One region of the Streptosporangium sp. NPDC023615 genome, then DNA from elsewhere that is predicted to be linked to it. Evidence: riboswitches for the same ligand, from Rfam matches in the RefSeq annotation. Region 1 holds a riboswitch; each other region holds the start of a gene.
The links. A riboswitch is a leader RNA that binds a small molecule or an ion and turns the genes downstream of it on or off. The one in region 1 is predicted to bind cobalamin.
Positions count from the first base shown of each region.

Region 1 (9,862 bases):
GGCCGCGTTTCACCTCTTTCTTCGGATCCGGTATCCGACAGCCGTCCAGCTCGGCTTTTTACGCCAATAACCCCACTTAGCCATTTTTCTGCGAATACAGTCCGTCTTTGTCGGACGGCGCCCCCCTTCGCGGCAGGGCGGAGGAGATGGACGGGGTGGCTCACGGCCATGGATCCGATCGGTGACGATCTGCTCAGGACCATCAAGACCGAGATCGGGTACCGGGAGGGACCCGGCCGGAACAGCAAGTTCGGCGAGTGGTACTCGGTCAACGTGGTCAAGGACCCGCAGTACAGGACGGCTCCCTGGTGCGGGATGTTCATCGCCTGGGCCGCGGAGAAGGCGGGCGTGCAGCAGTACGTCGGGCAGTTCGCCTGGACCCCCTCGCAGGCGCGCTGGTTCGAGACGAACGGCGCCTGGTCGCGTACGCCCGAGCCGGGGGCCCTGGTCTTCTTCGACTGGTCGGGCGGCAAGGACATCCCGGGAATCGACCACGTCGGCGTCGTGGAGCGGGTCGAGGGTGGAACGATCCACACGATCGAGGGCAACGTCGACCGGGTCTGGCTCAAGCGCAAGAAACGCGACCAGGACAAGGTCGTCGGTTACGGCCTGCCGCGCAAGGTCAAGGAGAACCTGGCAGGTGCGGTGCCCGGCGAGGACGGCGCCCCCGGGCAGGTGTCCGGCCTCATCGACATCCGCCCGGCGCCGGCCCGGGAGGCGGTGTCCCTGACCGCGGCGTCCCAGCCGCCCCCCGTCTCCGTGGAGACGGCCGTGATCGCCGGGCTGCTGACCTTCGTGCTGGGCATGACGTTCGTCCTCTCCCGGCGGCGCCCCCGGGTCTCCGCGGGGCGGCACCGCAGGAGGGACGGGTGGCGGTGGAGGGCGGGGGCGCCGACCGGGGAGGCGGGTCCGCGGACGAGGACGCACGAGGCGGTCGAGAGGGCCGAGGGGATCGGGGAGGCCGAGGAGCTCGGCGCCGCGGCCGGGGAGGCGGACCCGCCGGGGACATCCCCGGCGGAACGCCCCGGCGACCCGGTCGTGGCCCCGCACCTGTACGAGGCGGTCCGGGTGACCAGGCCCGGGTGGGCCTGCGAACCGTACCGGACATGGACCCCGGCGCCGAGGCCGGTCGCGGACGTGCCCGTCCGGGCGGAGGCCGCCCGGCGGGCGGCGGAGACCGGCGAGCGCGTACCGGAGTCGCGAAGGGCCGCGTGACGACGAGAACGGCGACGGCGACGGCGACGGCGAGGCGGTCACCGCGGCGGACGGGAGAACGGCCGCGACGCCGAGTTGATAAATAAGGTTAGGCAAAGCTAAGTTGCTGCCGACGGCATCTCCCATCGAAGGCGGCACGATGACAGCGGGCGGCGAGCAGACCCTGGAGCGCGCGGCGGAGGTACCGGCCTACCGCTGCCACGAGGTGAGGGTCGTGCGCACCACGCGGCTCAGCCCCGGTTTCCTGCGGGTCACCTTCGGCGGTGAGGACCTGGCGGGGTTCGCCGACCACGGCTTCGACCAGCGGATCAAGGTGATCCTCCCCCTGGCGGACGGCGGCCTGACCCCCCTGGGCGACGACGGTGACTGGTACCGGCGCTGGCGGGAGCTCCCCGACGAGCTGCGCAACCCGATCCGCACCTACACCGCGCGCGCGGTACGGCCGCACCTGCGGGAGCTCGACGTCGACTTCGTCCTGCACGGCGAGAGCGGCCCGGCCTCGCGCTGGGCGACCCACGCCGTCCCCGGCGACCGGGTCGTGGTGGTCGGCCCCAACGCGGCCTTCCCCGGTCCCACCGGCGGCCAGGAGTGGGCGCAGCCGGCCGGGGCGACGCACCTGCTGCTGGCCGGGGACGAGACGGCCGTTCCCGCCATCGCCTCGATCGTCGAGTCGCTGTCGGGTGAGGTGCCGGCCACGGCGCTGCTCGAGGTGCCCGAGGACGCCGACCGGCTCGCGCTCGACGTGCGGCCCGGCGTGCGGGTCGTCTGGCTGCCGCGCGGCGGCGCCCGTCACGGCGACCTGCTCGTGCCCGCCGTCCGCGAGACCCTGAGGACGCTCGTCACGACGAACCCCGCGCCGGGCGGTCCCGCCGGCGGCCTGGAGGACGTCGACGTCGACGCGGACATCCTCTGGGAGGTCCCGGAGGCCTCGCCCGGCGAGGGCCTGTACGCCTGGCTGGCGGGTGAGGCGGGCGTGGTCAAGCTGCTCCGCCGGCACCTGGTCCAGGAGCTGGGGATCGACCGTTCCTCGGTGGCCTTCATGGGCTACTGGCGGCTGGGACGCTCCGAGGGCAACTGACCGCACCGGGCGGGATCGCGTACCGCCTGCCCGGCCCTCCTCGCCGGACCGCCCCCGGCGGCCGTCCCGGCGGGGACGGCCGCCGGGAGGCGGTACCGCCGATCAGACCCCGTCCTCCAGGTCCCCCTCCGACTTGAGGTAGACCTCCTGCAGGTCGCGCAGGACGGCCGGGTCGGGATGCTCCCACATGCCCCTGTTCGCGGCCTCCAGCAACCGCTCGGCGATGCCGTGCAGCGCCCAGGGGTTGGACCGCGCCATGAACTCCCGGTTCTCCGGGTCCAGCACGTAGGTCGCGGCCAGCTTGTCGTACATCCAGTCGGCGACGACGCCGGTGGTGGCGTCGTAGCCGAACAGGTAGTCGACGGTCGCGGCCAGCTCGAAGGCGCCCTTGTAGCCGTGCCTGCGCATGGCGGCCAGCCAGCGCGGGTTGACCACCCTGGCGCGGAAGATCCTGGAGGTCTCCTCCGACAGGGTGCGGGTGCGGACGGCCTCGGGCCTGGTGCTGTCGCCGATGTAGGCGGCCGGGGCCTTGCCGGTGAGCGCCCGGACGGTGGCGATCATGCCGCCGTGGTACTGGAAGTAGTCGTCGGAGTCGGCGATGTCGTGCTCGCGGGTGTCGACGTTCTTGGCCGCCACCGCGATCCGGCGGTAGGCCGTCTCCATGTCCTGCCTGGCCGGTACGCCGTCGACGTCCCGGCCGTAGGCGAAGCCGCCCCAGACCGCGTACACCTCGGCGAGGTCGGCGTCGTCGCGCCAGTTGCGGCTGTCGATCAGCGGCAGCAGCCCGGCCCCGTAGGCGCCGGGACGCGAGCCGAAGATCCGCATGGTGGCCCTGCGCTCGTCGCCGTGCCCGGCCTGGTCGGCGAGCACGTGCGCGCGCACGTAGTTGAGCTCCTCGGGCTCCTCCAGGCCGGCCGTCAGCCGTACCGCGTCGTCCAGCATGGCCACCACGTGCGGGAAGGCGTCGCGGAAGAAACCGCTGATCCGGACGGTGACGTCCACCCGGGGACGGCCCAGCTCGACGGCCGGGATCGGCTCCAGCCCGGTGACGCGGCGCGAGGCCTCGTCCCAGACCGGCCGCACGCCCAGCAGCGCCAGCACCTCGGCCACGTCGTCCCCGGCGGTGCGCATGGCGCTGGTCCCCCAGACCGACAGCCCCACCGAGCGCGGCCAGTCGCCGGTGTCGGCGCGGTAGCGCTCCAGCAGGGAGTCGGCCATCGCCTGCCCGGTCTCCCAGGCCAGCCTGCTCGGCACGGCCTTGGGGTCGACCGAGTAGAAGTTCCGACCGGTGGGCAGCACGTTGATCAGCCCGCGCAGCGGCGATCCGCTCGGCCCGGCGGGCACGTAGCCGCCGTCGAGGGCGTGCAGGATCGCGTCGATCTCGTCGGTGGTACGCGCCAGCCTCGGCACGACCTCCAGGGCGGCGAAGCGCAGGATCTCCTCCACCGCCCCCGCGTCCGCACCGTGCGGGGCGCGCGCGCCGCCCGTTCCGCCGGCGTCGCCCGCCCCGTCCACGCCGTCCACGCCGTCCGCGCCGGTCATGCCGTCCGCGCCGGTCACGCCGTTCGGGCCGGTCACGCCGTTCGGGCCGGTCACGCCGTTCGGGCCGTCCGTCCCCTCCGCGGCGGGCGGGTCCGTCGACGGGCGCAGGACGGCGGCGGTCACCTCGGCGGCGGCGGACGCGTCCCAGCCGCGCTCCTCCATGCCCTCGACCAGGGCGCGGGCCAGCGTCTCGGCCTCGTCGACGCCGATCCGCGCGGCGCTGCCGTCCTCGGCCAGGCCGAGGGCCTCGCGCAGGCCGACGAGTGCCTGGCTGCCGGCCCACATCTGCCGGGCGCGCAGCATGGCCAGCACCAGGTCCACGCGCGGCGCGCCCTCGGGGGCGGCGCCCAGCACGTGCAGGCCGTCGCGGATCTGGACGTCCTTGACCTCGCACAGCCAGCCGTCGATGTGCAGCAGGAAGTCGTCGAACTCGGCGTCGTGCGGCCGGTCGGCGACGCCGAGGTCGTGGTCGAGCCGGGCGGCCTGGATCAGCGTCCAGATCTGGGCGCGGATCGCGGGCAGCTTGGCCGGGTCCATCGCCGCGATGGAGGCGTGCTCGTCGAGGAGCTGTTCCAGCCGGGCCATGTCGCCGTAGCTGTCGGCGCGGGCCATCGGCGGCACCAGGTGGTCGACGAGGGTGGCGTGCGCCCGGCGCTTGGCCTGGGTGCCCTCGCCGGGGTCGTTGACCAGGAACGGGTAGACGAGCGGCAGGTCGCCGAGCGCGGCGTCCGGGCCGCAGGAGGCCGACAGGCCCGCGGACTTGCCGGGCAGCCACTCCAGGTTGCCGTGCTTGCCCACGTGGACCACGGCGTGGGCGCCGAAGCCGTCGGCCAGCCAGCGGTAGGCGGCCAGGTAGTGGTGGCTGGGCGGCAGGTCGGGGTCGTGGTAGATGGCGATGGGGTTCTCCCCGAAGCCGCGCGGCGGCTGCACCATCACCACCACGTTGCCGGCGCGCAGCGCGGCCAGCACGATCTCGCCCTCCGGGTCGCGCGACCTGTCGACGAACAGCTCCCCGGGGGGCGGCCCCCAGTGACGTTCCATGCCCTCCCGCAGGTCGGCGGGCAGCGTGGCGTACCACTCGGCGTAGCGGGTCGCCGCGATGCGCACGGGGTTGCCGGCGAGCTGCTCCTCGGTGAGCCAGTCGCGGTCCTGCCCGCCGGCGGCGATCAGCGCGTGGATGAGCGCGTCGCCGTCCTGCTCGGTCACCCCGGGCAGCTCGCCCTCGGCACCGATGTCGTAGCCGCGCTCGCGCAGCGCCGCGAGCAGGCGCACCAGGCTGGCGGGGGTGTCCAGGCCGACGGCGTTGCCGATGCGGGCGTGCTTGGTGGGGTAGGCCGACAGCATCAGCACCAGCCGCCGCTCGGCGGGCGGCACGTGGCGCAGCGCGGCGTGGCGCACCGCGATGCCCGCCACCCGCGCGGCGCGCTCGGGGTCGGCCACGTAGACGGTCAGCCCGTCCTCGTCGATCTCCTTGAAGGAGAACGGCACGGTGATGATGCGCCCGTCGAACTCGGGGATGGCGACCTGGGTGGCGGCGTCCAGCGGGGACAGGCCGTCGTCGTTCTCCTCCCAGGAGGCGCGGCTGCTCGTCAGGCACAGTCCCTGCAGGATCGGCACGTCCAGCTCGGCCAGCGCGCCGACGTCCCAGGCCTCGTCGTCCCCGCCGGCCGACGCGGTCGCCGGGCGGGTGCCGCCCGCGGCCAGGACGGTGACCACCAGGGCGTCCACCGTGCGCAGCGCCTCCACCAGGCCCGGCTCGGCGGTGCGCAGGGACGCGCAGTACAGCGGCAGCGCCCGCGCCCCGGCGTCCTCGATCGCCGAGCAGAGCGCCTCGACGAACGCGGTGTTGCCGGCCACGTGGTGGGCGCGGTAGTAGAGCACGCCGACGACCGGCCCGTCCTGGTCGCGCGCATCGCGCTCGAGCGTCCCCCAGGTCGGGGTGGGGGCGGGCGCGGCGAACCCGTGGCCGGTGAGCAGCAGCGTGTCGGACAGGAAGCGGTGCAGCTCGGTCAGGTTGGCTGGGCCGCCGTGCGCGAGGTAGGCGTGCGTCTCGGCGCAGACCCCGCCGGGCACGGTGGACAGCTCCATCAGCTCGGCGTCGGGTGCCTGCTCGCCGCCGAGCACGACGATGGGCCTGGGCCCGGCGAGCAGGGCGTCCAGCCCCTCCTCCCAGGCGCGGCGCCCGCCCAGGAGGCGCACCACGACCACGTCGGCGCCCTCCAGCAGTGGTGGCAGGTCGGCGACGCCCAGGCGGGCGGGGTTTCCCAGGCGGTAGTCGGCGCCGCTCGCGCGGGCGCTCAGCAGGTCGGTGTCGGAGGTGGAGAGCAGCAGGATCACGCGGCACACTCCATCGGCGGTGTCGCACCGCGGTGGGGGAACGGCGAAAAGCGCACGGAGCATCCTCCCTCGGGGTCCTCGCCCCGGGTCGTCGTCGGCCGCGACGGCTGGAGTCTCCTGGCTCCCGGATCGGTGCTCGCCCCGGCCTTCCCACCCGTCTCCGGGCAGTGGCCCGGTTGAGGTTCGCTCCCCGGTCACAGTGGCGGGACCGCGCCGGAATCTCACCGGCTTCCTCCCAACGCCATCGCCACCGATGACACTACGGCAGTCCGACTCCCCGCAAGAAATCAACCGGAAACTGGTATTAGCATCCCGTGGGTGGACATTGGCGACTTTCATGGACGTTCCCGGCCTGACGCGTGTCCCGGGGCACTTCAGGTCCACGCCGCCGCGGACGGTGGCCTGGCCCGTGTCCGCGTGCCCGGGGGCCGCCTGACCCCCGTCCGGCTCCGCGAGCTCGCCGGGGCGGCCCGCCGTCACGGTGACGGGGCCGTCGAACTCACCTCCCGCGCCAACGTGCAGGTCCGGGGGCTGGGCCGGGGCGAGGAGCACGGGTTCGCCGCGCGGATGGCGCGGGCGGGCCTGCTGCCCTCGGCCACCCACGAGCGGGTCCGCAACATCCTGGCCTCCCCGCTGACCGGCCTGGACGGTCCCGGTGGCGCGGGGGTCGCCGACGTCACGCCGCTGATCGGCGAGCTGGACCGGCGGCTGTGCGCCAGGCCCGCGCTCGCCGCCCTGCCCGGCCGGTTCATGTTCGCCCTCGACGACGGGCGCGGCGACGTGGCCGGCCTGGGCGCCGACGCCACGGTCGTGCCCGTCGGGCCGGACCGGGTCGCGCTGCTCCTGGCCGGGACCGACACCGGCCTGCGCGTCGGGACGGACGCGGCCGTGACCGCGCTGCTGGCGGCCGCCGAGGCGTTCCTCGACGAGCAGGCCGCCCGGGACGTCACCGCCTGGCGGATCTCCGAGCTCCCCGACGGGCCCGCCCCGGTCGCCGCCCGCGTGCTGACCGCCCTCGGCGCGCGGACGACGCCCTTCGAGCCGGTACGGCCGCGGCCCGTGGCGCTCGGACCGGTGGGGCTCGTCGGCGGGCCCGCGCGCGTCGCGCTCGGGGTGGCGGTGCCCCTGGGACGGCTGACCTGCGCCCAGGCGCGGCTGCTCGCCGACCTCACCTCCGGCGGGGAGATCCGCCTGACCCCCTGGCGCGGCGCGGTCCTGCCCGGGCTGACCCGCGCCCAGGCCGCGGACGCGGCCGACCGGCTCCGGGCGGCGGGCCTGGTCGTCGACCCCGCCTCGCCGTGGATCGGCGTCACGGCCTGCGCCGGACGTCCCGGTTGTGCCAAGTCCCTGGCCGACGTGCGGGCCGACGCGGGCGCCGTCGTCGCCCTGGCCCCGCCCTCCCGGCGCCCGCACGGCACCGATACGCTCCCCGTGCACTGGGCGGGCTGCGCCAGACGCTGCGGCCGCCCCAGGGGGCGGGTCGCCGACGTGGTCGCCACCGGCGACGGCTACCGCCTGGAGCTGGACGGCACCGGCCTGACCTGCTCCGGCATCGAGGAGACCGCGGCCGCGGTGACGGCCGCCAGAGGGGAACTGTGATCGACTACGTCCGCGACGGCGCGGAGATCTACCGCCGCTCCTTCGCCACCATCCGCGCCGAGGCCGACCTGGGCGCGCTGCCCCCGGACGTCGCCCGGGTGGCGGTCCGCATGATCCACGCCTGCGGGATGGTCGACCTGGTGGACGACCTGCGCTGGTCGGCCGGGGTGGTGTCCTCGGCCCGCGAGGCGCTCCGTGCGGGCGCCCCGGTGCTCTGCGACGCCACGATGGTCGCCTCCGGGGTGACCCGGCGCCGCCTGCCCGCCGGCAACGAGGTGATCTGCACGCTCGGCGACCCCCGCGTCCCGGCCCTCGCCGAGGAACTGGGCACCACCCGCAGCGCCGCCGCCCTGGAGCTCTGGCGCGACCGGCTCCAGGGCTCGGTGGTCGCGATCGGCAACGCGCCCACCGCGCTGTTCCGGCTGCTGGAGATGGTCGAGCGGGGGGCCGGGCGTCCGGCCGCCGTACTGGGTGTCCCGGTGGGCTTCATCGGCGCCGCCGAGTCCAAGCAGGCCCTCGCCGAGCACCCGTCGAACCTGGAGTACCTGGTCGTGGTCGGGCGCCGGGGTGGGAGCGCGATGACCGCCGCCGCGGTCAACGCGATCGCGAGCGAGGAAGAATGAGCGACGACGTGGACGGCAGCATGGGCGACAACGCGGGCGACAACGCGGGCGGCACCGTGAGCGACGGCGCGGGCGTACGCGCGACCGGGCGGCTGTGGGGCGTGGGACTGGGGCCGGGCGACCCCGAGCTGGTGACCGTCAAGGCCGCCCGCCTGATCGGCGAGGTCGACGTGATCGCCTTCCACAGCGCCCGCCACGGCCGGAGCATCGCCCGCGCGGTGGCCGCCCCCTACCTGCGCGAGGGCCAGGTCGAGGAACCCCTCATCTACCCGCTCACCACCGAGACCACCGACCACCCGGGCGGCTACCAGGGGGCGATCGACGACTTCTACGCCGACTGCGCCGAGCGCCTCGCCGCCCACCTCGACGCCGGGCGCGACGTGGTGGTGCTGTGCGAGGGCGACCCGCTCTTCTACGGCTCGTACATGCACATGCACAAGCGCCTGGCGCACCGCTACAGCACCGAGGTGGTGCCGGGCGTGACCTCGGTGAGCGGCGCCTCCGCCGTGCTGGGTCGCCCGCTGGTCGAGCGCGACGAGGTGCTGACCGTGCTGCCGGGGACGCTCCCGGCCGGGGTGCTCGCCGAGCGCCTCGCCGCCACCGACTCGGCGGCGGTGCTGAAACTCGGCCGTACCTTCACCAAGGTCCGTGACGCCCTCGCCGAGGCCGGGCGCCTGGACGAGGCGTGGTACGTCGAGCGCGCCACCACCGGGCAGCAGCGCGTGGCCCCGCTCGCCGAGGTCGACCCGGACAGCGTGCCGTACTTCTCGCTGGCGCTGATCCCCAGCCCGGTCAACGCGGCACGCCCCGTCCCCGCCGGCTCCCCCGCCGTCGTCGCACCGGCTCCCGGGCCGGCCGCGACCCCGTCCACCACCGTGGCCGCCACCGCGCCCGCCGGCATGGCCGCGGTCTCCGTCCCGGCGTCCGGCGTGCCGGTCGGCGTGCCCGTCACCGCCCCCGTGGACCTGCCGGGCGACGTGCCCGCCGGCGTGCCGGGCACGGGCGGGCGGCGGGCGCGCGGCGAGGTGGTCGTGGTGGGGCTCGGCCCGGCCGGGCGGCCCTGGCTGACCCCCGAGGCGCAGGAGGCGCTGGCCGCCGTCGACGAGCTCGTCGGGTACGGCCCCTACCTGGACCGCGTCCCGCCCAACCCGCGCCAGCGCCGCCACCCCACCGACAACCGGGTGGAGGCCGAACGGGCCGCGCACGCGCTGGAGCTGGCCGTGGCCGGATCCCGGGTGGCGGTGGTCTCCTCGGGCGACCCCGGGGTCTTCGCGATGGCCAGCGCGGTGCTGGAGGTGGCGTGCGAGCCGAGGTTCGCCGGCGTGCCGGTCCGGGTGCTGCCCGGCCTGACCGCGGCGCACGCGGTGGCCAGCCGGGCCGGGGCGCCCCTGGGTCACGACTACTGCGTGCTGTCGCTGTCGGACCTGCTCAAACCGTGGGAGGTGGTCGCCGGGCGGATCAGCGCCGC
Region 1 covers NZ_JBFABE010000022.1:28,239-38,100, forward strand. The annotation lists gene AB0G16_RS17820 (CHAP domain-containing protein) at 169-1,215, shown strand; gene AB0G16_RS17825 (siderophore-interacting protein) at 1,355-2,293, shown strand; gene cobN (cobaltochelatase subunit CobN) at 2,396-6,172, opposite strand; cobalamin riboswitch at 6,283-6,407, opposite strand; gene cobG (precorrin-3B synthase) at 6,491-7,771, shown strand; gene AB0G16_RS17840 (precorrin-8X methylmutase) at 7,768-8,394, shown strand; gene AB0G16_RS17845 (precorrin-2 C(20)-methyltransferase) at 8,391-9,862, shown strand, end outside.

Region 2 (9,862 bases), on a different contig from region 1:
TCAGCCGTGAGCCGCCTGGTGAAGTTCACCTGCGCGATCGGCCTGCCGTCACTGATCCGCGTGGCCATCCTGAAGCCGCCCTCACGGCGGTGGCAGGGCCGGCGAGTACCGTCCCGCACTCGGCACCGGCAGCCGGTGACTCCGGCGCGGGTCGCGTTCGCGTAGCTCGTTCCGATCGCTCACATGATTCTCCAGACATACCGCGGTGTCCGGCGAATGGCACCACGGGGGGATCCTGGGGGACTGCGTGAGTCGAGGCGGCCAGGCCACGACGCACGACCGCCACGGAGTGCCCCACTCCGGACGCGGCCCAGCCGAGGAGACCTCCAACAGGAGGCATCCCGGAGACTTAGCTACTAGTTACGTTCCTCACGCTGAGGCGCGTCAAGGCTTTAAGCCTACTTATTTCTGACTCCTCATCGGGGGTGCCTTGTCAGAGTGAGAGCTCTTCCGAGCATAACTGCAGCTAGGCGGCTCCATCTTTCCCTCCGCCGGTTCAAGGATCCGGCCGGTTCGCCAGATGTATAGCATTCATTTCCGGGCGGAAAGCAGAGATTGATGCTGGTGCCACCCTCAGCTGGTCGTACTCCCCGTGAGCGGAGTGCGCGGGTGGCGCGGACGCGGCGCCGCCAGGACACGCCCGACGCCGTCGCACCGGTCGCCCGCGGCGGCCGGCATGAGCCCCTCGTGCGCCGGCAACGCCCTGCTCGGGAGGGAAGAGAGAGGGGCCGCCCGACCGCCGCAGGAGGGTCACGGGTGAAAGTTTCACCGCGCCGCGCTCCTGGGAAGCAGCGAACACGCTTGGGCGAAAGCAGCTGGGACCCGGTCGTCGAACAGTGGCCCGGGATGCAGGACCCGCCGATTCTTGACAGGCATTCCTGGCTTCGTGTCTACTCTGCCGCACCACCCACAGCCAAGCCCGCCGGGCAGAGGACACGCCTTGATGAACGTATGTGAGCGTTAACAAAGACACTCGACGCGAGCGTCCCGCCCCAGACGCTCTGTCCAGTCCGTTTGACGTAGGAACGTGAGCGTTACCGTCACCGGAAGCACTCCCCGCTGTCCTGGCTCGACAGCTCGACGCGCCTCGTGCTCACCTGCGTGAGGTGTCTGCACCTGTCGTATGCCAGGTCGCCGAGTACCAGGCGCGCGGCCTGGTCCACTTCCACGCGGTGATCCGCCTCGACGGCCCGGACGGCCCTGCCTCCCCTGCCCCGGGCCGGGCGACCGTCCCGCTGCTGGACACCGCGATCCGGCAGGCCGCCGCACAGGTCGTGGTGCCCGCCTCCAAGCAGTCGCCGGACGCTCCTCCGTCGGTCCTGCTGCGCTGGGGTGACCAACTCGACGTGCGACCGGTCTACCTCTCCACCGACCTTGACGGCGTCGGTGACCAGCGAGTGAGATTTTCTCAGGCCGAACGAAGTGGGCGACAGCAGACCTGCGCTACCAGCCAAGACATCTCGGCGAACTTATGGACGGTCCGCCGTTGGCCAGAAATGGGCGTGGAGCCCCCGGTAGATGAGGTCTCATCACAAGATCTTCCGAGACCGGGAACCACGTGATCGCCTACCCTGCCACGCTCGGCGTTTCTCGTGAACTGGTTCGCCACGTCGGAGGACTGCTCTGCAACGAGCGGCTACGTCGCGGCACCCCCACGGGCACCCGACGCCCGACCTGCTTCTACCAAGCACTTTCGCGCTGGTCTGGCTCCGCTGCAAGCCCGACATTCGTCCGCACGGCATCGCCTTCGGATGGTCACGGGTCACCGCCTACCGCTACCTGCACGAGGCCATCGACGTCCTGGCCGACCAATCCCCCGGCCTGCACCAGACCCTGCAGAAAGCCAGAGCCGTCGACATACCCCACCTCATCCTGGACGCTCGTCCTCGTACATTTCGAGCACGGCCGAATCAATTGAGATTCAGTGAGAAAACGTCATCACACGGGAGCTCCGTTCGTGAAAAGCGCACGGCGAGCGAACCGGATGGCGGGTCCGGCCTTTCATGCGAAGGGGGTTCAGTTCGTGAGGCGGCTCCCTCCGGTTCGCAGGCTCACCTGCGGCACCCCCGTCTCCGGGTGGATCGCCACCTCGGCGTCGACCCGGTAGACCTCGGCGAGCAGGGCGGGGGTCAGCACGTCGGCGGGGGTGCCGAGCGCGACGACGCGGCCGGCGTCCATGACGCAGACGCGGTCGCAGAACGCGGCGGCCATGTTGAGGTCGTGCAGGGCGACCACGGCGGTGACGCCGAGGCCGCGCACCAGGTTCAGCGCGTCGAGCTGGTGGCGCAGGTCCAGGTGGTTGGTCGGCTCGTCCAGCACCATCGTGGCCGGTCGCTGGGCCAGCGCCCGCGCGATCAGCGCCCGCTGCTTCTCCCCGCCGGAGAGGCGGTCGAAGGGCGCGTACGCCAGGCCTGCCAGGTCGAGGCGTTCCAGCGCGTCGGCGACGATCGCCCTGTCGGTCGCGTCGTCACCGTCGAAGGCCCGTTTGTGGGGGGTGCGGCCCATGGCGACGACGTCGTACACCGACAGCTCGAAGTCTCCGCCGCTCTCCTGCAGGACGGCGGCCAGCCGGCGGGCCAGGCGGCGGGCGGGCATGCGCCACACGTCCTCGCCGTCCAGCAGCACCCGGCCGCCGGTCGGCCTGCGCGCCCGGTAGAGGGTGCGCAGCAGCGTCGACTTGCCCGCGCCGTTGGGTCCGGCCAGGGCGAGCATCTCCCCCTCGGCGACCTCCAGCGAGACCCGGTGGACCAGGTCACGGCCGCCGACGCGGACCGACACGTCCTCCACGGTCACTGTCATGTGGAGCGCCTCCGCATCAGCCACAGGAAGAACGGCCCGCCGACCAGCGCGGTGACGATGCCCACGGGGACCTCCTCCGGCGCGATCAGGGTGCGGGCGGCCAGGTCGGCCGCGATGAGGAAGACCGCCCCCAGCAGCGCCGTCGCCGGGAGCGCCCGGCGGTGGTCGGCACCGATCAGCAGCCGCACGACGTGCGGCATGATCAGTCCCACGAAGCCGATGGTGCCGCTGACCGCGACGATCGTGCCGACCATCATGGCGACCAGCACGAACAGCGCCGCCCGGAAGCGGTGCACGTCCAGCCCGAGCGAGGCCGCGGCCTCCTCCCCGGCCAGCAGCAGGTTCAGCGGGCGCGACACCCCGAGCAGCACGGCGGTCCCCACCACGACGGTCGCCGCCGGGATCCACACCACCGTCCAGGTGGTTCCGGCCAGGCCGCCCAGCATCCAGCGCACCGCCGCCTGCGTCTTGTGCGGGTCGTTGGAGGTCACCACCAGGAAGCTGGCCACGGCCGACAAGACCTCTGCCGTGGCCACCCCGGCCAGCACCAGCCGCATCGTGGTCATGCGCCCGCCCGAGCGGGCCAGGAAGTAGACCGCCACCAGCGCGGCCAGCGCCCCGAGGAAGGCCGCGATCGGCAGGCTGAACGCCCCGAACACGCTCAGGCCGAACACCACCACGGTGACCGCCCCGACGCCGGCGCCGGAGGAGACCCCCAGCAGCATCGGGTCGGCCAGCGGGTTGCGCACCAGCGCCTGCAGGACCATGCCGCAGACCGCAAGGCCCGCGCCGACCGCGCCGGCCAGGACGACCCGCGGCAGCCGCACATCCATCACGATGGTCTCCCGCACCGGTGTCCAGACCGGTTCGGCCAGGGCGGGATGCAGGTGATGGAGCAGGATGCCCCACACCTGCCCGGCCGGCAGGGCCACCGACCCGGCCGCGACGGCCGCGGTGACCGCACCGCCGAGCAGGAACACGAGCACGAGCATCACGACCGGGTAGGGCGGTCCCGGCCTCCGTGCCGGCAGCACGGCGCCCACGTCCGGTTCGCTCACCTGAAGTGATCTCACTTGAAGCGGTCTCACGTGAAGCGGTCTCACTTGAAGCGGTCGGCGTGCAGCTGCCGGGCCAGCGCCTCGACGGCTCCCGGCGCCCGCACGCCGAGCACCACCGACGACAGCGGCAGCACCGCGAACCGCCTGTTCTTGATGGCCGGCACGTCCTTCAGTGCTGGGTTGGCCAGCAGGAACCTCTCCTTGTCGGCCACCGGCCGGTCGCCGTAGTCGTAGACGACGACCCAGTCGGGGGCACGCTCGGCGACCTGCTCGAACGACACATCCCCCCACACCTTGTCGACGTCGGCGAACACGTTCTCCGCTCCGGCCAGCTTGATGATCTCGTTGCCGACACCCCTGCCCCCGGCGGTGAAGGCGGTCTTGTCACCGCTGTCGTAGACGAACACCTTGACCGGGTCGGCCTCGCCGAGCGTGGTCCTCACCCCGTCGAGGGTCGCCCGCAATGTGGTGATCAACGGTTCGGCCCGGTCGGAGACGCCGAAGATCTTCGCGACGTTGCGGATCTCGGTGTCGATCAGGTCCATCGGCACCGCCCCTTCGGCGCACTCCTCGACGTTCAGGTACGTCTTGATGCCGGCCTTGTGCAGGGTGTCGCGGCTGCGGCCCTCCTTCTCGTCGAAGGTGCTGGCGAAGCCGCCGTAGACGAAGTCGGGCTCCTCGGCCAGCAGGGCCTCGTACGCCGGATACTCCTTCGAGACGACCTTGACGGCGTCGTAGGCCGCCTTGTACTGCGGCAGTACCCTGTCGTCGAGGTAGGCGGTACCGATCATCGATTTTTCCAGGCCGAGCGCCAGCATCACCTCGGTGGCGTGCTGGTTCATCGATATCGCCCGCCGCGGTGGCTGCTCGTAGGTGCTCTTCACACCGCAGTTGTCGAGAGTGACCGGGAAGCCCGCGGGCGCGGAGGCCGCCGGGGCGGCGGCCGGGACGTTCTCAGCCGGGGCGCCGCCGCAGGCGGCCAGCACTCCGGACACCAAGAAGGCGAGCAGGAGGGAGGTGGGGCGTCTGCCCGTCATGACGTGTTCCTCTCACGGAATCTGCACGACGGGGCGGATCTGAAAGAGGGAATGCCACAGGGCTTCTCGGCGCGGCCACCGGCTCGACGGGCACGAGAGCCCCACTCCTCCCCGGGGAGATCCGCCCCAGTTCATCGAGGAGGCGACCGCGTGAGTCTCCTGGCTCTCGGGTCGAGGCTCGTCCCCGCCTTCCCACCCCGGGGAGGGGCAGTGGCGTGGTGGGGATCCGCTCGCCGATCACAGTGGCGGGACCGCGCCGGACTTGCACCGGCTTCCTCGTCCGCGCTCGCCTTTGCACCATCATCACACGAACCGGGCCGGCGCACACGAGCGGGATGCCCTTATCGCGATAAATTCGCATCAGAGTCAAGGTCGCGATAAGCCTGGGCGGACAGGTCTCACCCGGGCCGATGTCACCGGCGCGGGACCGAGGTGTCCATCGTCGGAGGATCGGCATCGCGGGGCGGGAGACGGCGCGGCGGGGTGAAACGGTGCAGTTCGAGGATCGGCGGCAACGGAACCAGGCCTGGACCACCGGCGCGGACCCACTCGGCGACATCGGCCGTGGCGCTCTCGTCGTTGACGAGGGCGAGCCACACCGGACGGCCACCGGCCGCCCGCCCCTCCGGTGTCGGCTGCACGACGAGGACGTTGGCCTGGTCGCACACGTCGAGGCACTCGGTCACGCGTACGTCCGCGACCTCGGCCAGCCGGCGGATCTGCTCGCCGTGGTCGAGGGCGGGCGCCTTCCGCGCACTCCCGCAGCAGCAGTCCCGGCACACGGTGATCCTTTTCATGCGTTCCCCCCTCGGACGGGCCGGCGGCGCGACACGCGACCGTCACATGTACTGACGTGGGCGGCTTTCACGTGCGGGGTGCCGGCGGCCGAAGCCGTCGGTGTGGCTGATGCGGGTCCTCCGGCCTGTCGCAGGAGCAGGGCCCGCTGCTCGCGGCGCGTGCCGGGGCCGGCCGGCGCGCACTCGCCGCAGTCGCCGCAGTCGCCGCCGGAAGGCGGTGGTACGGACAGCAGCCGCGCCGGACGAGGAACGGCTGCCCGGGAGCGGGTTCGACCAGGTCGCCGCTGCCCCGAAGTGCTCCCCGGGTGAGCAGTCCGCGGCCGGGCGCGATGGCCCGCGCGCGGCGGCCGAACCGCCCAGGGCCGGCAGGCCGAGGTCCAGGCATGACGATCACCGTTCCTCTCTTGGGGAGATCCGCCCCAATTTCTTCGAGGTGGCGACCGCGTGAGTCTCCTGGCTCTCGGGTCGAGGCTCGTCCCGGCCTTCCCACCCGTCCTGCGGGCAGTGGCTCGTTCGGGATTCGCTCGCCGATCACAGTGGCGGGACCGCGCCGGACTCACACCGGCTTCCTCGTCCGCGCTCGCCTACGCCGACCATGCTCGCACACCCCTCGTCAGCGACAAAGGGCGCATCAAGCGTCAGACCCGGTGCGCCTCCCCGCGTGCGACGGGAGCGCCGGCGCGCACGCCGTGGAGCACCTGGGCGAGGACCTCCGTCCCCCGCACCACGCGAGGTCCGGGCCTGTTGAAGTACGCCGGGCCGTCCAGCACCCACACCTGGCCCGCGCGGACCGCGGGCAGGTCGGCCCAGCCCGGAAGGAGGGACAGCGAGGACCACTCCGCCCGCGTCCGCTCGGGAGGAAAGCCGCAGGGCATCAACAGGATCACCTCGGGCCGGGAGGCACGCACCCTCTCCCAGTCGACGGCGGTGGTGTGTTCGCCCGCCCCGGCCAGCAGCGGCTCACCACCCGCCGCCCGGACCTGCTCGGGGACCCAGTGACCGGCGGGCCACGGCGGATCCAGCCACTCGATCGCCGCCACCCGAGGCCTCGGCCGGTCCGCGACCATGGACCGCACCGCCGCGAGCCGGTCCTCCAGCTCGGCGACCCGCCGGGACGCCACGTTCGTCACCCCGAGCGCCTCGCCGAGATGCCCGACGGAGTCCAGCACGTCGGGAAGCGTGCGCGGTTCCAGGCTGATCACCCGCGGTCCCGAGTCGAGCAGCCGCACCGCCCGCGACACCCCCGTGTAGGAGACCGCGCACACCTCGCACAGGTCCTGCGTCAGCACCACGTCGGGCGCCAGGTCCGCCAGACGTTCCACGTCGAGCGTGTACAGCGACGAGCCCCGGTGGGCGGCGCCGCCCACCGCGTCGGAGATCTCCCTGCTGCTCATCCGGTCCGCGGCGAACCCGGCCGCCGTGACCACCGCCACCCCTTCCACCACCTCGGGCGGCCAATCACACTCGTGGGTCCGTCCGACCAGGTCACCGCCCAGCCCGAGCACCGCCACGATGTCGGTGGCGGCCGGCAACAACGACACGATTCGCACACCACGACCCTAGCCGCGCCTCGTTCCCGCGCCGTCGTCATGGCGCGCGGAGATCCACATGAGGAGCGGCGCGGGCCGGCCCCGCGCCGATCCGCCGCCGCGACCCCCGCTCGGCCGTTCGTCTGATCAGAGGGCCGGGCGGCAGTGGATCACGACGGGCGGGGCCCCCGGCAATCATCCGGCAAAGTGGAATGACCTGCGCATATGCATTGTTACCCCTCACGCCAGAGCAGTCCTCCGGTCCATCGGGGCTCTGTGACGACAGGGGGAGAGATGACCATGACCGTGCCCGCACGGGCCCACGAGCAGGTGGCCCGGGCGGCGCTCGACCTGTTCGCGGCGAACGGCTACGAGCGAACGACACTGCAGATGATCGCCTCCGCCACCGGCCTGTCCGGCAGAGCGGTCACCGGCCTGTTCCGGACCAAGGACGCGTTGCTCGACGCGGCGCTGGCCCCCCTGCTGGCCGATCTCGAACTGCTCTCCGCGGAGAACGCGTCCGGGAGTGCCCGGCCGCCGCTGGAGGGGTTCATCGGTTTCCTGGTCAAGCACCGGACCGTCATCACCCTGATGGACCGGGACCCCGGGATCCGCACCAGGCCGGTCATCGGCGCGCGGATGGAGCGCTACCGCGACGAGATGCGCGGCCTGTGCGACGACGGGCGCTCCGACCCGTGGGAACGCGTCTACCTGACCGCCGCGCTGGGCGGGCTGATCAGCGCCGCGGCTTCCTTCCCGGAGATGTCCGACGAGGAGTTGCACCGCGGCCTGCGGCTGACCGGTATCCGCCTGCTCGGGCGAGGGCGCAGGACCCCCCGGCCGGCCCCCGCCCTGGTCTCGCAGACGTGGTGAGAACGATAACGGCGGGCACGGGGGCGCCGAAGACGATCACGGCGGGCACGGGCGCCGGCGACACGGGCATGATCACGGCGGGCGCGGGAACGATCGGGACGATCACGGCGGGGACGCGCGACGACGGCCGCGGCGGTCACCGGCAGGACCGCCACGACCTGGGAGAACGCCGGAGATCCGGCCGTACGGGCCCCCTGCCCGGCGGCTTCGGCCGGGCCCACCGATAGGATCGACCCCATAGGTGCGCCGGGAAGTCTGGTCGGCAGTCTCCGACCCGACCCTGAAACGGAGCCCCATGTCCAATCCCCTGTCCGGCGTGTCCAGTCTGTTCAGCCGGGGCTCATGGGCCGAGACCAGCCGTGTGACCGCCATCCTCCGCAGGGAGACCGTCGGCGGGGCCCTGCTCCTGGTCGCCACGGTGGCGGCGATGATCTGGGCCAACTCCCCCTGGTCGGACGGGTACCAGACCCTGCGCGAGGTCACGGTCGGTCCCGCCGCCCTGCACCTGGACCTGACCCTGGCGACCTGGGCCGCCGACGGCCTGCTCGCGATCTTCTTCTTCGTGGCCGGTCTGGAGCTCAAACGCGAGTTCGTCGCCGGCGACCTGCGCCAGGCGCGGCGGGCCGCGGTGCCGGTGGCGGCCGCGCTCGGCGGCGTGATCGTCCCGGCGGTGCTGTACCTGCTGCTCACCCTGAACGCCGGGGACGGCGCGGGGCGGGGCTGGGCGATCCCCACGGCCACCGACATCGCGTTCGCCCTGGCCGTGCTGGCGGTCATCGGCCGTCACCTGCCCTCGGCGCTGCGCACCTTCCTGCTCACCCTGGCCGTGGTCGACGACCTGGTGGCCATCGTCATCATCGCCGTCTTCTACACCGCGCAGCTTTCGGTGCTGCCGCTGCTGGGCGCCCTGGTGCCGCTGGCGGTGTTCGCGGTGCTGGTGCAGCGCCGGGTGCGCCGCTGGTGGCTGCTGCTGCCCCTGGCCGCGGCGACCTGGACGCTGGTCCACGCCTCGGGAGTACACGCCACCGTCGCCGGTGTGCTGCTGGCCTTCATGGTCCCGGTCGTGCGCAGCGAGAAGGCGGGCGGACCCGAGGCGGGGCCCGGTCTGGCCGAGCACTTCGAGCACCGGCTGCGGCCGCTCTCGTCCGCCGTGGCCGTGCCGATCTTCGCGTTCCTGTCGGCCGGGGTGGCCATCGGCGGCCTGAGCGGCCTGGCCGGCGCTCTGTCCGACCCGGTCGCCGTGGGCATCGTCGCCGGGCTGGTGGTCGGCAAGCCCGTCGGGATCCTGGCCGCGACCTGGCTGGTGGCCCGCTTCACCCGCGCCCGCCTGGACGAGGGCCTGGCCTGGGTGGACGTGGCCGGGCTGGCGATCCTGGCCGGGATCGGCTTCACGGTCTCGCTGCTCATCGGGGAACTGGCCTTCGGGATCGGCAGCGAGCGCGACGATCACGTCAAGGTGGCGGTCCTGGCCGGTTCGCTGACCGCGGCGCTGCTGGCAGCGGTGATCCTGCGCCTGCGCAACCGCGTCTACCGGCGTATCCACGAGGCCGAGTCCGTCGACCAGGACCGCGACGGCGTCCCCGACCTCTACCAGACCGGCCGGGGTCACCCCGGGACCGATGGGGACCTTGGCCTCTATACGGCCCGTCCGGACAGCGGCTAGCGTCGGAACATGATTCGCGTTTTCCTGGTGGACGATCACGAGGTGGTACGGCGGGGCGTGGCCGCGCTGCTGAGCTCCGAGGACGACATCGAGGTGATCGGCGAGG
Region 2 covers NZ_JBFABE010000052.1:3,415-13,276, forward strand. The annotation lists gene AB0G16_RS28270 (replication initiator) at 1,065-1,562, shown strand; gene AB0G16_RS28275 (ABC transporter ATP-binding protein) at 2,017-2,799, opposite strand; gene AB0G16_RS28280 (iron ABC transporter permease) at 2,796-3,857, opposite strand; gene AB0G16_RS28285 (ABC transporter substrate-binding protein) at 3,899-4,894, opposite strand; cobalamin riboswitch at 5,045-5,207, opposite strand; gene AB0G16_RS28290 ((2Fe-2S) ferredoxin domain-containing protein) at 5,308-5,691, opposite strand; cobalamin riboswitch at 6,138-6,265, opposite strand; gene AB0G16_RS28295 (cobalamin-binding protein) at 6,330-7,241, opposite strand; gene AB0G16_RS28300 (helix-turn-helix domain-containing protein) at 7,521-8,093, shown strand; gene nhaA (Na+/H+ antiporter NhaA) at 8,389-9,756, shown strand; gene AB0G16_RS28310 (response regulator transcription factor) at 9,766-9,862, shown strand, end outside.
Region 2: linked by a shared signal. The riboswitch ahead of AB0G16_RS28290 ((2Fe-2S) ferredoxin domain-containing protein) and the one ahead of cobN (cobaltochelatase subunit CobN) in region 1 are both predicted to bind cobalamin.

Region 3 (9,862 bases), on a different contig from region 1:
CCAAGGACGCGGTCGGCCTGCCGGACGCGCCCGACCAGGTGTACGCGTCGATGGGCAACTACGTCTTCAGGACCCAGTCGATGATCGACGCGCTCCGGGAGGACGCGCTCGACCCGACGAGCAAGCACGACCTGGGCGGCAACATCATCCCGATGATGGTCAAGTCCGGCAGCGCGGAGGTCTACGACTTCGCCGACAACGTCGTGCCCGGCTCCACCGAGCGCGACCGGGGCTACTGGCGCGACGTCGGGACGCTCGACGCCTACTACGAGGCCCACATGGACCTCATCTCGGCGCACCCGGTCTTCAACCTGTACAACAGCCGCTGGCCCATCTACACCGGCCACGACCCGCTCCCCCCGGCCAAGTTCGTGCACAACGACGGCGACCGGGTGGGCCGGGCCGTGGACTCCCTGGTCTCGGCGGGCGCGATCGTGTCCGGAGGGCTCGCTCTGCGGTCGATCCTCTCCCCCGGCGTGGTGCTGCACTCCCACTCCCAGGTCGAGGACTCGGTGCTGATGGGCAACGTCAAGGTGGGCCGGGGCGCCGTCGTCCGCAAGGCCATCATCGACAAGAACGTGATCATCCCGGACGGCGCCCGGATCGGTTTCGACCTGGAGTACGACCGCAGCCGCTTCGCGGTGACCAGCGGCGGCATCGTCGTCATCGGCAAGAACGAGATCGTCGAGCGCTGACCGGCGCCGGCCCGGCGGCCCAGGACCGGGCACCTCGGACCGGGCACCTCGGACCGGGCACCTCGGACCGGGCACCTGGGACCGGAGCCGCCGGACGGGGGCACCGCGGGCTCGGGGACGGGGAGCGGGCCGGCACAGGGCGGTGACCGCGGTGGCCCGGTGACCGCGGTGGCACGGTGGCGCGGTGGCACGGTGGCGCCGGTCCTCGGCTCGAGGCCTTCCCGACGCGGGAGGCCCCTGGCGGGCCGTACCGGCAGAGATCTTCCGTACGGGATAGATTCTCCCGGTACGTTCCGTGTTTCTCACCCACCCCTCCACCCCCCGAGAGCTCACATGTTCGGCATCATCCGCCCCTGCGGCGATCACTCCTGTCCGTCGCTGCACAGGGCGTGGGCGGCTCACCTGTGCGGGCTGTGCCTGACGCTCCGCGACGGGCAGGGGCACGCGGCCCGGCTGGCCACCAACTACGACGGGTTGATCGTCTCGGTGCTGACCGAGGCGCAGGACCCCGCGGGCTCCCCTCACCGGACCGCCGGGCCGTGCGCGCTGCGCGGGTTCCGGACGGCGGACGTGGTGGACGCCCGCGCCCGGGGGGCGCGGCTGGCCGCCACGGTCTCGCTGGTCCTGGCGGCGGGCAAGCTTCGCGACCACGTCGCCGACGGCGACGCGGGGCCGGGCACCGCTCCCGCGCGCCGGATGCTGGCGGCCCGCTGGGAGGCGGCCGGCGCCAGGATGGGGGCCTCGATCGGGTTCGACACCGCCCCGCTGGCCGCCACGGCCGTCGTCCAGCTCGAGCTGGAGAACACCGCCGGGGCGTCTCTGCTGGAGCTGACCGGCCCAACTGAGGAGGCGGTCGCCGCCGCGTTCGCGCACACCGCGACGCTCGCCGGCAGGCCGGGCAACGCGGCGGCGCTGGCCGAGGCGGGCCGGTTCTTCGGCCGGATCGCCCACCTGCTGGACGCGGTCGAGGATCGGCGCCAGGACGAGGCGCGCGGGGCGTTCAACCCGCTGACCGCCACCGGCACCTCGGCGCGGGAGGCGCGGCGGCTCTGCGAGGACGCCGCGCACGGCCTGGAGCTCGCGCTGCTGGAGCTGGAGCTGGAACCCGCCGACCGGCACCTGGTGGACGCGCTGCTGGGCACCGAGGTGCGGCGCGCGGTGGACCGGACGTTCCGGCACGCCTCCGGCCCCGCCCACGCCGTCTCCCGCGAGGCGGCGCGCCCCGCTCCGGAGGACGGCCGCGCGCCGGGCACGGCATCCGCCCCCCACAGGGGGCACTCCTACGAGCGTCCGGGGTTCGTCCGCAAGTCGGCCGCGGCCACGGGAGCCCTGCTGACCTGCGGGATGTGGCGGCCCCGGTGGAGCTCGGAGCGGCGGAGTCCCTGGCACGAACGCTGCTACCTGAACAGGTGCGACGACGGCGGTGCCTGCCAGGGATGCTGCGACTGCTGCCGATGCTGCGACAAGTGCGACGGGTGCTGCTGCGACTGCGGCCTCTGAGGCACCCGGACCCCGCCCGCACCGCACCGGCACCCCGCCCGCACCGTCACCGACCCGGGCACCGACCCGGGCGGCCCGGCCTCCATGGGGCCGGGCCGCCGTTGACGGGCCGCCGGTGACGGTCGCCTCAGGACGGCGGTTCCTTCCGGGGCCGGTCGCCGCCCGTCCCCCACGAGCCGACCGGCCGGGAGTCCGGCTCGGCCGCCGTCATCCCGGTGAGCAGCCCGGGAACGCTCTCCGAGACGGGCGGGACGTCGACCCGGAAGCGGGGCATCGACTCGGGGTACCTGTCACGGACGAAGGCCACCATGTGCTCGCGGATGTCGCACTTGAGGTCCCAGGCGCTGGCGGAGTCGGAGGCGCTCATCAGGGCGCGCAGCTCCAGCAGCCCGTTGGGAAGGGTGTCGGTGACCTGGAGGGTCCAGTCCTTCTGGTCCCAGAGCGGGTGCTCGCGCAGCGCGCGGTAGAGCTCGGTGCGCAACTCCTCGACCGGCACAGACCAGTCGACCCGGATGAACACGTGACCGACCACCCGGCTGCTGTGCCGGGTCCAGTTCTCGAACGGGTTCGCCGTGAAGTACGAGACCGGCAGCACCAGCCGGCGCTCGTCCCACAGCCGCAGCACCACGTAGGTCAGGCTGAGCTCCTCGATGCGGCCCCACTCGTCCTGGACCACGACGACGTCGTCCAGGCGGAGCGCGTCGCTGAAGGCGAGCTGCAGCCCGGCGAGCATGTTGCCCAGCGTCGACTGGGCGGCGATGCCGACCACGACGCCGGCGATCCCGGCCGAGGCCAGAAGACCGGCTCCCAGCGCCCGGACCTGCGGGAACGTGAAGAGCATCGCGCCCAGCGCCACCACGATGATCACGGCTGAGGCGACCCGGCGGACCAGGGTGATCTGGGTGCGGATGCGGCGGGCCCTGCGGTTGCGCTCGCCCTCGACGGCGACCAGGCGGTCCAGGACCACGTCGGTGATCGCGTAGGCGGCCTGGATGACCAGCCAGGTGGCGCACGCGATCAGGACCAGGCTGAGGCCGCGGTCGATCGCCTGGCCCGCCGAGCCCTCCACCAGGGTCGGCTCGCCGGTGCGGTCGGGCGTGTAGACGGTGTAGGCGGTCGCCACGGCGGCCGTGGCGAACCCCGGCCAGGTGCAGCGGCGCACCAGCGGGCCGGCGAGGATCCACCTCTCACCGATCAGTCGTGAACGCAGCACCCTGCGTACCGCCTCCACCGCCACGATCGCGGCGGCCACGGAAACGATCATGATCATCCAGTCGGACACGAACGACGTCCCCCTCGGCCTCTCTGTCCTACGAGCTTCCTTTCCGGGATCTCCAGCTAATCAGAAGGACTCATCAAAGGTGACATTCCCCTCGACGGCTACCTGATAGGCCGAAACCCTCCTCTCGAAGAAGTTGGCCAGCTCCTGGACGTCCTGCAGTTCCATGAACGCGAACGGGTTGGCCGTACCGTACCGGACGGGCATGCCGAGCCTGACCAGCCGCTGGTCGGCCACGTACTGCAGGTAGAGCCGCATCGGCTCCACACCCATCCCGTGCATGCCGTCGCCGCACAGGTCGGCCGCGAAGGCCAGCTCCGCCGCCACGGCCTCCTCGATCATCCGGGTGACCTGCTCGGTGAGCTCGTCGTCGAACAGCTCGGGTTCCTCGGCCCGTACGGTCTCCACCACGCCGAAGGCGAACTCCATGTGCATGGACTCGTCGCGGAACACCCAGTTCGTCCCGGTGGCCAGGCCGCTGAGCAGGCCGCGGGAGCGGAACCAGTACACGTAGGCGAACGCCCCGTAGAAGAACAGGCCCTCGATGCACGCCGCGAAGCAGATCAGGTTGAGCAGGAACGCCCGCCGGTCCTGCCGGGTCTCCAGCCGGGTCAGCCCGCCGAGCGAGTCGATCCAGCGGAAGCAGAACTCGGCCTTGTCGCGGATCGAGGGGATGTGCTCGACCGCGGCGAAGGCCTTGACCCGCTCGTCGTGGTCGGGCAGGTAGGTGTCCAGCAGGGTCAGGTAGAACTGGACGTGCACGGCCTCCTCGAAGAGCTGCCTGCTCAGGTAGAGGCGCGCCTCGGGCGCGTTGAGGTGCTGGTAGAGGTTGAGGACCAGGTTGTTGGCCACGATCGAGTCGCCGGTGGCGAAGAACGCCACGAGGCGGTTGATCAGGTGGCGTTCCTCCGGGGTCATCCGCGCCAGGTCGGCCAGGTCGGAGGCGAGGTCCACCTCCTCGACGGTCCAGGTGTTGCGGATCGCCGCCCGGTAGCGCTCGTAGAACTCCGGGTAGCGCATCGGCCGCAGGGTGAGATCCATGCCGGGGTCGAGCAGCATCGGAAACGGTGCCTTTCGTGGAACGGGAAGAGAACGGGGCGAGAAGAACAGGGCGGGAGGGGGCGGCCGGCGCCCTACTGGCAGGCGTCGCAGTAATCGGGGTTCTCCAGCGAGCAGGCGACGGCGCCGGGGTCGGCGACGAACCCGGCGGCCTCCGGCACCCCGACCCCTCCCCCCGCCCGGATCCCGCCCTGGTTCCCGCCCTGGGACGCGCCCTGGTTCCCATCCTGGGACGCGCCCTCCGGGGCCGCCTGGGCCTGCGCCGCCACCGTGGCCTGCGCGATCCGGGTGGCCGGGCGCGAACGCAGGTAGTAGGTGGTCTTGAGCCCCGACCTCCACGCGTAGGCGTACATCGAGGAGAGCTTGCCGATCGTCGGCGTGGCCATGAAGAGGTTCAGCGACTGGGACTGGTCGATGTAGGGGGTGCGCGCGGCGGCCAGGTCGATCAGCGCCTTCTGCGGCAGCTCCCAGGCGGTCCGGTAGAGCGGCTTGAGGTCGGCCGGGATCTCGGGGATGTCCTGGACCGAGCCGTCGGCCCGCTTGATCGCGTCCCGGATCGCCGGGGTCCACAGGCCCCTGGCCTGAAGGTCGCGGACCAGGTAGCGGTTGACCTGGAGGAACTCCCCCGAGAGTGTCTCGCGCTTGAAGACGCACGACACCTGCGGCTCGATGCACTCGTAGCAGCCGGCGATGGAGGCGATCGTGGCGGTGGGCGCGATCGCGATCATCAGCGAGTTGCGCAGCCCGGTCACGGCGATCCGCTCCCGCAGCTCGGCCCACCGCGCCGACGTGGCCGCGCCGTAGTGGTCGGGGTGCAGCACCCCGCCCGCGGCCCTGGTCTCCTCGTACGAGGGGTGCCGGCCCCGCTCGGCGGCCAGGTCGCAGGAGGTCGCGTAGGCGGCGAGCGCGATCTCCTCGGAGATACGGGTGGACAGCTCCAGCGCCTCCGGCGAGTCGAACGGCAGCCGGAGCGCGAACATGACGTCGGCCAGGCCCATCATGCCGAGCCCGATCGGCCGCCACCTCAGGTTGGCGTTCCTGGCCTCGGGGGTCGGGTAGAAGCCCAGGTCGATGGTGCGGTCCAGGAAGCGCACGGCGGTGCGGACCGTCGCCCGGAGGCGGTCCCAGTCGATCCCCGCCCCGGCGCCCGCCCCGGTCCCGGCCTCGATCCCCGCCCCGGCCCCGGCCTCGGCCTCGGCCTCGATCCCGGTGCCGGCTCCCGCGCCGGTGCCGGTGCCGGTTCCGGTTCCGGCGGTGCCGGACGCGGACAGGTGCGCGGCGAGGTTGATCGAGCCGAGGTTGCAGACCGCGGTCTCGGCGTCCCCGGTCACCTCCAGGATCTCGGTGCAGAGGTTGGACAGGTGGATGACGTTCCCCGGCCCGCCGGTCTGGTTGGAGGTCCGGTTGGCCGCGTCCTTGAAGGTCATCCAGCCGTTGCCGGTCTGGGCGAGCGTGCGCATCATCCGCCCGTACAGCGCGCGGGCCGGGATCTGCCGGACGAACCGGCCCTCGGCCTCGGCGGCCCGGTAGGCCTCGTCGAAGGCCGCCCCGTACAGGTCGGTCAGGTGCGGGACCTCCTTGGGGTCGAACAGCGACCACGTCGCGTCGGCCTCGACCCGGCGCATGAACTCGTCGGGGACCCAGTTGGCGAGGTTGAGGTTGTGCGTGCGCCTGGCCTCCTCGCCGGTGTTGTCGCGCAGTTCGAGGAACTCCTCGACGTCGGCGTGCCAGGGCTCCAGGTAGACGCAGGCCGCGCCCTTGCGCCGGCCGCCCTGGTTGACCGCGGCGACGCTGGAGTCCAGCGTGCGCAGCCACGGCACGATGCCGTTGGAGTGGCCGTTGGTGCCGCGGATCAGCGAGCCGCGCGAGCGGACCCTGGTCCAGGCGATGCCGATGCCCCCGGCGTACTTCGACAGCCGGGCGACCTGCGTGTAGCGCTCGTAGATGGACTCCAGCTCGTCGCGGGGCGAGTCGAGCAGGAAGCACGAGGAGAGCTGGGGGCGGCGCGAACCGGAGTTGAACAGCGTGGGCGAGCTGGGCAGGTAGGACAGCGAGGCCATGAGCGCGTACAGCTCGGCGGCCTCCTCGACGGTCTCGGACAGGCCGCAGGCCACCCGCAGGAAGAAGTGCTGCGGGCGCTCCAGCACCTCGCGGGTGCTCGGGTGGCGCAGCAGGTAACGGTCGTAGACGGTACGCAGCCCGAAGTACTCGAACCGGGCGTCGGCGTCCGGCAGGATCAGCGCGTCCAGGGCACCGGCGTGCGCGGCCACGAACTCCGCGAGCCGGTCCTGGACCAGCCCGGCGGCGTGGGTGGCGGCGACGGAGTCGGAGAAGCTCCGCACGCCGTGCCCGGCGGCCTCGTCGGCGATCAGCTCGGCCAGCATCGCGGCGGCGACCCTGGAGTTCTCCGGGTCGGTGATCACCCCCGCGGCGGCCTCGTCGATGGCCAGCCTGCGGTCGGCGGCCCCGTCCCCGCCGTCCCCGCCGTCCCCGCCGCTCCCGGCGCTCCCGGCGCGCGCATCGGGCCCCGCGGCGGTTCCCGCCCGCGGGCCGCTCTCCGCCGCGGTCCCGGCCGGCGCGCCGGTGGGCGTCACGTTCTTCGTCGCGGTCTCCGCCGCGGCCCGCGCCAAGGTCTCTGTCACGTCATGTCCTCGCTCGTTCGGACTTCCCCCTGCGGCTCCCGCCGGGGGCACGCGTCCGCGAGCGATTCCGGGCACGCCGGACCGCCTCGTTCCGCGAGCCCTCCCACGAGGCCCTGGACAACAACGTCACCGGCAGGTCTTCGGACTCACGGGCGCACCGCACACGCCTACCGGCCGTCGCTTCCCGGGCATGGTTCACCCAGTGCTCAATGACGGCTTTCGTTCCCGTTCACCGCTGCGGGGCAGTCCCGGACTCTCACCGGGTTCCCTCTTGCCTCGCCCCTCGCGGGGCGAACCAGCAACGATCAGGATCCTACATCTAGGGCCGCCTGACGCAACTACCCCAACAGGTTGTGTCTGAGGACGTCAAAAGGCCGAGTTCGTGAAGCACGCCCCGGGTCCGGCCGGTCTCGGTGGACAGCCACCGGCGGAAGTCGTCGCCGCCGAGGAAGACCCGGCTCCACCCGTTCGCCGCGCACAGGGCGCGCCAGTGCGGCGTGGCGTCGAGCCTCTCACAGAGGGCGATCGCCGCCTGCCTGTCCCCCTCGCTCATGCCCCGGGGGCCCAGCAGCCCGCACCAGTCGCTGTACTCCAGCCGGACGCCGAGCTCCATCAGCGTCGGCGCGTCGATCCCCTCGATCCGCCCCCCCGAGGAGACGGCCAGGGGGCGCAGACGGCCCGCGGAGATGGCCGGCAGCAGGGCGCGGGCCGATCCCAGCATGGCCGCCACCCGCCCCACCCGGAGCGCCTCGGCCGCGTCCGCCGCGGCGAGGTAGCCGGCGTACTCCAGCAGCCGGGTGTCCACCCCGAGGCATTTGCCGATCATGCCGTAGAGCACGTGGTCCGAGCCGCCCTCCAGCCTGCCCCCGACCGTCAGCCCGGCCGGGTCGCGGTGCAGCGCGGCGGCGAGGTCCTCGAAGGCGCGCAGCCGGGAACCGGCCGGGACGACCAGGGCCGTCCAGTCGCCCGCCAGGCGGGCGAGGGGGGTGGCGGCCTCCACCACGGCGGCGGTGTTCGCGATCTCCGCGGCGGCGACCATCGGCATCGCGGTGACGAGCAGCCTGCCCTCGCGGGCGAAGGAGACACCGGAGGCACCGGAGGCACCCGAGGCGGCGTCCCCGGCGTCCCCGGCGAGGCCGGGCGCGCCGGGGACGACGAAGGCGTCGCGCGGGGCCGACCCCAGCACTCCCGGCCGTTCGACGGCCATGACGGTGCGCGCCAGCCCCGAGCGGACCAGGACCGAGGCCAGCCGGCGCGCGATGCCGTCCCAGCCGTGGCCGTCGGCGGCGGGTTCGAGGAGGAACAGCCGGTCCACGGCCGCGCCCGCGGGAGCGCCCTCGCCGCCGCAGCCCGCGAGCACCACGGCCCCCGCCGCCAGTGCGAAAAACCCCCTGCGGCGCATAAGCGCCCCTTCCCCCGGGAACCCCCTGCACCCTAGGTTACGCTCATGTCACTTTCTGTCATAGTGCGGGGGGTATGACCGGTCGGCCGGGAGGTCCTCACTCCACCGTCACGCTCTTGGCCAGGTTGCGGGGCTTGTCGACGTCCCGCTCCAGCGCCACGGCGGCGTGGTAGGCGAAGAGCTGCAGCGGGATCGAGAGCAGGATCGGGTCCAGCTCGGTCTCGTTCTTGGGCACCACGACGCAGTCGTCGGCCAGCTTGGGGTCGGCGGTGCGGTGCCCGACCATGAGCACCCGCCCGCCCCGGGCGCGGATCTCGCCCAGCGTGGTGAGGTTCTTGTCCAGCAGCTCGTCGTCGGGGACGATCGCCACCGTCGGCATCTCCGGGCCGATCAGCGCCAGCGGGCCGTGCTTGAGCTCGCTGGCCGGGTACGCCTCCGCGTGCACGTAGGAGATCTCCTTGAGCTTCTGCGCGCCCTCCCTGGCCACCGGGTATCCGCGGACCCGGCCCACGAACATCATGCTCGGCGCCCTGGCGTACTTGTGCGCCAGCTCCCGGATCACCGGCTCCAGCACGAGGATCTCCTTGATCTGCTCCGGCAGCCTGCGCAGGCCGTCGCAGATGCGCCTGCCGTCGGCCGGGGACAGGTCCCGTACCCGGCCCAGGTGCAGCGCGAGCAGCGCGAACGCCACGGCCGTCGAGGTGAACGCCTTGGTGCTGGCCACCGACACCTCGGGCCCGGCGTGCAGGTAGACGCCGCCGTCGCACTCGCGGGCGATCGCGCTGCCCACGGTGTTGACGATGCCGAGCACCCGGCCGCCCTTGCGCTTGAGCTCCTGGACGGCGGCGAGGGTGTCGTAGGTCTCCCCGGACTGGCTGATCGCCACGTACAGGGTGTCGGCCTCCACCACCGGGCTGCGGTAGCGGAACTCGCTGGCCGGTTCGGCGTCGGCCGGGATGCGCGCCAGCTCCTCGATGAGCTGCGCGCCGATCTGGCCCGAGTAGTACGCGGAACCACAGCCGATGATCTTCACGCGGCGGAACGAGCGGGTCTCCCGCGCGTCCATGTTCAGGCCGCCCAGGTGCGCGATGTGGAAGCGGTCGTCCAGGCGCCCGCGCAGCGTCCTGGCCACGGTGTCGGGCTGCTCGGAGATCTCCTTGAGCAGGTAGTGCTCGTAGCCGCCGGTGTCGTAGTGGCCGGCCTCCCAGTCGACGGTGAGCGGCTCCTTGGCCGTCTCGCGCGCGTCGCTGGCGAAGGTGGTGAACCCGTCGGCCTTGAGCACCGC
Region 3 covers NZ_JBFABE010000018.1:75,984-85,845, reverse strand. The annotation lists gene glgC (glucose-1-phosphate adenylyltransferase) at 1-695, shown strand, start outside; gene AB0G16_RS16025 (DUF5685 family protein) at 1,029-2,195, shown strand; gene AB0G16_RS16020 (mechanosensitive ion channel domain-containing protein) at 2,323-3,477, opposite strand; gene AB0G16_RS16015 (ribonucleotide-diphosphate reductase subunit beta) at 3,538-4,533, opposite strand; gene AB0G16_RS16010 (ribonucleoside-diphosphate reductase subunit alpha) at 4,608-6,983, opposite strand; cobalamin riboswitch at 7,289-7,490, opposite strand; gene AB0G16_RS16005 (tripartite tricarboxylate transporter substrate-binding protein) at 7,495-8,577, opposite strand; gene glmS (glutamine--fructose-6-phosphate transaminase (isomerizing)) at 8,675-9,862, opposite strand, start outside.
Region 3: linked by a shared signal. The riboswitch ahead of AB0G16_RS16010 (ribonucleoside-diphosphate reductase subunit alpha) and the one ahead of cobN (cobaltochelatase subunit CobN) in region 1 are both predicted to bind cobalamin.